Regions from separate parts of the Psychrobacillus sp. PGGUH221 genome, predicted to be linked through region 2. Evidence: a T-box and tRNA genes for the amino acid it is inferred to sense, from the RefSeq annotation. Region 2 holds a T-box; the other holds one or more tRNA genes.

Region 1 (3,269 bases), on a different contig from region 2:
AGAGGTCACACCCGTTCCCATACCGAACACGGAAGTTAAGCTCTTCAGCGCCGATGGTAGTTGGGGGTCTCCCCCTGTGAGAGTAGGACGTCGCTGGGCATAGAAAAGTCGTTACCGAGCAATCGGTGGCGGCTTTTTTCTTTTGTACTAGAAAAAAAGCCGAAGGCAAAGAATTGTAATAAACTTGCGAGAAAGTAGAGGAACAAAGAGTTCGAGGAAGCAAGGAAGAGAGACTCGCAGCGTATGATATACGCGAGAATCGAACGACCGCGGCTGACGAAGAAATCTGCCGTTCATCTGCTTTTGCAGCCCGAACACGGAAGTGAAGCTCGCGCGCCGATGGTAGTTGGGGGTCTCCCCCTGTGAGAGTAGGACGTCGCTGGGCAATTGAAAAGTCGTCACCGAGTAATCGGTGGTGGCTTTTTTTGTTGTACTAAAAAAGCCGAAGGCAAAGAATTATAATAAACTTGCGAGAAAGTAGAGGAACAAAGAGTTCGAGGAAGCAAGGAAGAGAGACTCGCAGCGTAGGACAGTAGAAAAAATGGGTCATCTCAGAGAAAGTGAACCCTTTATTGTGAGAAATGGTCGCTTTCATTATCAAATTGATTGCTTTTAGATTATCCTTAGTCGCTTATACGACTCATTTGGTTGCTCTCCAAGACAAATTAGTCTCCCTTATCCATATATAACAAGATTGGTCTCGGATTCACCTGAAATGGTCTCGTATCGAAAGAAATGGTCTCGAATCTAACTTTAATAGTTGTGAATTAAGCAAATTTAGTCTCGTTCTGCCATTAATTGTAATCCCTTAACCACTTTACAATTTATTCAAGCGATCTATCAAAATTATTTCTTAGGAAATAATTAATTGCATGAAAAAAGCTGAGAAATTGTTAGGTATTTATTAAATATATACTTGAAATTTAACAAAGGATTGCTATAATTATATTTGTACTTTAAATATCATCCGTTCCGAAGTAGCTCAGTGGTAGAGCAATCGGCTGTTAACCGATCGGTCGTAGGTTCGAGTCCTACCTTCGGAGCCATTTTTTTGTCTATGCTTCCATAGCTCAGTAGGTAGAGTGCTTCCATGGTAAGGAAGAGGTCAGCGGTTCGAATCCGCTTGGAAGCTTACATATGGAGTAGAAATTTTACAAACTACTTAGAACTACTTGTCTTAGTAGAATAAATATGTTACTATTATTCTTGTCCAGTTTTGACTGACCCTTATTCATAAATCAGGAGAAGCAAGCAGGTCAAGAATACAAATGAACGATAGAAACGCAGAGATGTGAAAGCTTATCGTGAATTTATATAACCCAGGAGGATTAGCTCAGCTGGGAGAGCATCTGCCTTACAAGCAGAGGGTCGGCGGTTCGAGCCCGTCATCCTCCACCATTTTATTTTTTATATAGCTTTGGAGGGGTAGCGAAGTGGCTAAACGCGGCGGACTGTAAATCCGCTCCTTAGGGTTCGGCGGTTCGAATCCGTCCCCCTCCACCAGTTTATTGGGGTATAGCCAAGCGGTAAGGCAACGGATTTTGATTCCGTCATGCCCTGGTTCGAATCCAGGTACCCCAGCCAACACTGTTTTAACTTCGGGGCCTTAGCTCAGCTGGGAGAGCGCCTGCCTTGCACGCAGGAGGTCAGCGGTTCGATCCCGCTAGGCTCCATCTAAAAAAAGGGTATTCCATTCATATGGAATACCCTTTTTTCTATATTCATTATTCTTTCCAAACACGGTGAATTGAATATTCATCATTGGTGAATTGCATTAAAAATACATCTGGATTGCTTAGACTCTTCCATTGCTCAAAGCCAAAATTATCCTGGTAGTGTCTCAATAGTAAGGACAGAATATTTCCATGTGTCACGATAACCGTATTTTCTATATTACTATCTAAGATTTCCTCCACAACTTCCACTATTCGTGCCTGTGCTTCACTACTAGCTTCGCCGCCTTCTAACTTTAAGTCCATATCATCAAAAGTATTCCTTAACTTATCAAGCCAGTCTGGCAGGTTACTCGTGCTTAATACACGTTCTGATAAACGTGTATCTATTTTAATTTCTAGATTTCTATCCTTTGCATATGGATCAATCGTTTGTCGAGCTCTTAAATAAGGGCTTGAAATTATTTGGTCTGCACGAATGTTATTCAAGGAGCTAGCAAGTTCAAACGCTTGCTTGTAACCTTTTTCGGTTAGGGGTGCGTCTGCTTCCTGCCCTTCCGCTTGGCAATGCCTAATTAAAAATAGTTTCTTTTTCATTTAATCACCTCGTAAAATTAATTATCCAAAATAGTAGTTAGATATTTTTTCTATAAACTCCTGCTCGAGATCTCCCCTATTTTTAAGTAATAAAAATGTTTTTACTTTGGGAAGTGGAAATAACTCGAAAGGTACATTCATCACACGGCCTTCGGTTAATTCTCTTTTGATAATGGATTGTGGAAGAAATGAAATACCTAAGCCTTCTTGAATAAAGCGTTTTACTATATGTGCCTGCGTAACTTTCATTGTTCGTATGTTAGTCACTCGCTTGCGCAGCTGTAAAAGAAGTGTATCCCACACAACTGGATGGTGATGAGTGAACAAATAATTGCTGGATAAGTATTCTTCTGGATTCACGATAGGTCCCGATTCCTCGTCATACCCATCGGAAGGAACAACAAATATAAGAGGATCTTCATAGAGCTCAATAGATTGTATTTCTTTCCGTGTAGCCTCTAGTGCTGAGATGCCAATATGAACATCTCCTTTCCATACTAAATCTTCAATGACATTAGATTCTTCAACTCTTATAGATACTTCCAAGTCCGGATGTTTGTCCATAAATGAACGTAATATGTAGGGCAAGATGGTTTCCGCCATTAAGGGAGAAATGGCGATAATCCACTTGTGGGTATATCCTTCAGTAAAAGCATGTAATCGATGCACGCTTTCTTCTAAGTTCTTTGTAAGTAGAACAGCTTCTTCATAAAACAATTTACCAGCATCAGATAAACCTACGCGTCTGTTTGTTCGGTCAAATAAAGAAATCCCTAAATATTCTTCTAATAATTTTATATGAACCGTGACGCCAGGCTGAGAAATTAGTAATTTTTCGGACGCTTTTCTAAAATTACATGTTTCGGCAGCGACAATAAAAGTCTTCAACCATTGATATTCCATTTTTCTTCTCCTTTTAATTAAAAAATATAATCAACTTCATTTAAATTATTTAATTTTATTAATTATAAAACTTTCTTATACTAAAGAAAAGGAAGG
Region 2 (3,269 bases):
CTGCTATGACTATTCATCGATTATTAGGCTTTAATGGTCAAGAAGATTCGGAAGCAGAAGGGAAAGAAATCGAAGGGAAATTAATTATTATTGATGAAACTTCGATGCTTGACACTTGGCTTGGTCACCAGTTATTAAAAGCTATCCCAAAGGATGCCCAGGTTATCTTTGTAGGTGACCAAGACCAATTACCACCTGTTGGCCCAGGGCAAGTCTTAAAAGATTTATTGGCTTCTGAACGAATTCCAACCGTGGAGTTAAAAGATATTTATCGCCAATCGGAAGGATCCTCTATTATAGAGTTGGCACATGAAATGAAAAATGGGCAAGTCCCTCAAACTTTATTGGAAAAGACGAAGGACCGTTCTTTTATTAAAGCATCTACGGAACAAATCCCAAAAGTAGTTGAACAAGTATTAAAAAGTGCACTCACAAAGGGTTTTTCTATACGTGATATTCAAGTATTGGCCCCTATGTATAGAGGCCCAGCTGGAATAGATGCCTTAAATAAAATGATTCAAGAAATGGTGAATCCTAATACGGATGGCAAGCGAAAAGAAATGGTATTTGGGGAAACGATATACCGTATAGGAGACAAGGTACTTCAACTAGTTAACCAACCGGAAAGTAATGTATTTAATGGTGATATGGGTGAGGTAGTAAGTATTTTTAAAGCTGCAGAGACGGTTGAAAAGAAAGAAATGCTTGTTATTTCATTTGATGGAAACGAAGTAACATATGAAAAAAATGATTTAAGTCAAATTACATTAGCTTACTGTTGCTCCGTTCATAAATCACAAGGTAGTGAATTCCAAACAGTTATTATGCCAATAACGAGAAGTTATATGAAAATGCTAAGAAGAAATCTATTATACACAGGTATAACAAGAGCAAAAAACTTCTTAATATTATGTGGAGACCCAGAAGTTTTTAAGTTTGGTGTACAACGAAAAGATGACCTTCAACGATTGACAACTTTAAAGAACCGTTTAACTTTAAGTGAGGAAAAAAATAATATAAGTGAAGAAAATATAGAAGAGACAATTGCGGAAATTCAAACGGACTCTACTTACTTGTCAGCGGACAATTATCACCAAATCGATCCATTAATCGGAATGAATGGTATTACTCCTTATCAATTTATGGAAGGCGATAATTGACATTGGTAGGATAGTTTTTTATAATCAAATGCATAAGCAAATCGATGATAGAGAAAGTACTCTTGTTTACTGTAAAGAGAAAGATTCCTTGGCTGAAAGAATCTTCAGATCCTAACAAGTAGGAAAGCTACTCTTGAGTGCAGTCAAAACCTGCCGTATAGCCGCGTTAAGGTTACTGAGAGACACAATAATTTTGTATTGTGTAACTAGGGTGGTACCGCGAAATTATAGCTTTCGTCCCTTTTTTAGGGATGAAGGCTTTTTTTATTTTATTCAGTAGATTATTTACATTTTCTTTAGTTGTATGAAATGGAAAATATAGTGATAATCCATTATGTTGAATAAAATGAAAGCCTTCGGCGATTGACCAGATTTATATTGTCGAGAAAGCTTGTAATACGGCAATGCGATTTTAATTTTCTATTTTAGGAGGAAAATACGTATGAAACAATTAACTGGTGCACAGATTAGACAAATGTATTTAGATTTTTTTATGGAAAAAGGGCATGCACAAGAGCCTTCAGCTCCCTTAGTACCGAACAATGATCCTTCTCTACTATGGATCAACAGTGGTGTTGCAACATTGAAAAAATATTTTGATGGACGCGTAGTACCTGAAAATCCTCGAATTACGAATGCACAAAAATCTATACGTACAAATGATATTGAAAACGTAGGGAAGACAGCAAGGCACCATACATTTTTTGAAATGCTTGGAAACTTCTCTATCGGCGATTACTTTAAGAAGGAAGCAATCCATTTTGCTTGGGAGTTTTTAACGGGTGAAAAATGGATAGGATTTGACCCAGAGAAATTATCTATAACAATTCATCCTGAAGATGAAGAAGCATATACTATTTGGAAGGAAGAAATAGGTATTCCTGAAGAACGTATTATACGATTGGAAGGGAATTTCTGGGATATAGGAGAAGGTCCGAGTGGTCCAAACTCTGAAATTTTCTATGATCGCGGTGAATCTTACGGTAATGATCTAAACGATCCTGAATTATATCCAGGTGGAGAAAATGAACGATACTTAGAAATCTGGAACTTGGTATTTTCACAATTTAATCATAATCCAGATCATACGTATACACCACTTCCAAAACAAAATATTGATACGGGAATGGGACTAGAACGTATGGCAAGTGTTGTACAAAATGTACCAACAAACTTTGATACAGATTTATTCATCCCAATCATCCGACAAACGGAAGAAATTTCAGGAAAATCTTATCGTACGAATAACGAATATGATACAGCTTTCAAGGTAATTGCAGACCATATCCGTACCGTAGCATTCGCAATCGGAGACGGGGCTCTTCCTTCTAATGAGGGCAGAGGATACGTGTTACGTAGATTACTTCGTCGAGCTGTTCGATTTGCGAAACAATTAGGTATAGACAAGCCATTTTTATTTGAGTTAGTGCCAGTAGTTGGTGAAATAATGAAAGACTTCTACCCAGAGGTAACAAATAAACAAGATTTTATTATGCGCGTAATTAAAAACGAAGAAGTACGTTTCCATGAGACCCTTCATGATGGGCTTGCTATTTTAGAGAAGGTAATTGTGGAGCAACGAGAAAAAGGAGAATCTTTCATTCCTGGAACTACAACGTTCACACTATATGATACTTATGGATTCCCAATCGAGTTAACGGAAGAATATGCAGAAGAAGCTAATATGACAGTTGACCATGAAGGATTCAAAGAAGAAATGGAAGCACAGCGTAATCGCGCACGTGCAGCACGACAAAATGTAGATTCTATGCAAGTACAATCTGAAGTTTATGGAAATATTCACGATGATAGTGAATTTGTTGGTTATGATACGTTATCCGTTACAACAAATATAACAACAATCGTCCACGGAGAAGCACTTGCTAAATCAGCAAGTGAAGGGGATGAAATTCAAGTAGTACTATCTCAAACTCCTTTCTATGCAGAGAGTGGCGGACAAATAGCTGACCACGGGATTATTGAAAATGATACTTTTAGAGGCTTTGTAAAAGACGTTCAAAAAGCACCAAATGGTCAAAATCTACACACTGTCATTGTAGAATCAGGAGAGGTAACAACCGGTGCTGAGGTTATAGCTAAAGTAGACCG

What was found. The T-box of region 2 lies ahead of alaS (alanine--tRNA ligase). A T-box ahead of a tRNA ligase gene usually reads a tRNA of that ligase, here a tRNA-Ala.
Region 1: it has a tRNA-Ala gene. The T-box ahead of alaS (alanine--tRNA ligase) is inferred to sense a tRNA for this amino acid. The anticodon was not compared.

What each region holds. Positions count from the first base shown of each region.
Region 1 is NZ_JAQMHQ010000018.1:27-3,295, forward strand. Features, by position in the region: rRNA gene rrf (5S ribosomal RNA) at 1-99, shown strand, start outside; rRNA gene rrf (5S ribosomal RNA) at 260-385, shown strand; tRNA gene PGC35_RS21340 (tRNA-Asn) at 972-1,046, shown strand; tRNA gene PGC35_RS21345 (tRNA-Thr) at 1,060-1,132, shown strand; tRNA gene PGC35_RS21350 (tRNA-Val) at 1,323-1,398, shown strand; tRNA gene PGC35_RS21355 (tRNA-Tyr) at 1,420-1,503, shown strand; tRNA gene PGC35_RS21360 (tRNA-Gln) at 1,510-1,584, shown strand; tRNA gene PGC35_RS21365 (tRNA-Ala) at 1,601-1,673, shown strand; gene PGC35_RS21370 (histidine phosphatase family protein) at 1,725-2,270, opposite strand; gene PGC35_RS21375 (LysR family transcriptional regulator) at 2,292-3,173, opposite strand.
Region 2 is NZ_JAQMHQ010000006.1:252,599-255,867, reverse strand. Features, by position in the region: gene recD2 (SF1B family DNA helicase RecD2) at 1-1,160, shown strand, start outside; T-box leader at 1,196-1,405, shown strand; gene alaS (alanine--tRNA ligase) at 1,603-3,269, shown strand, end outside.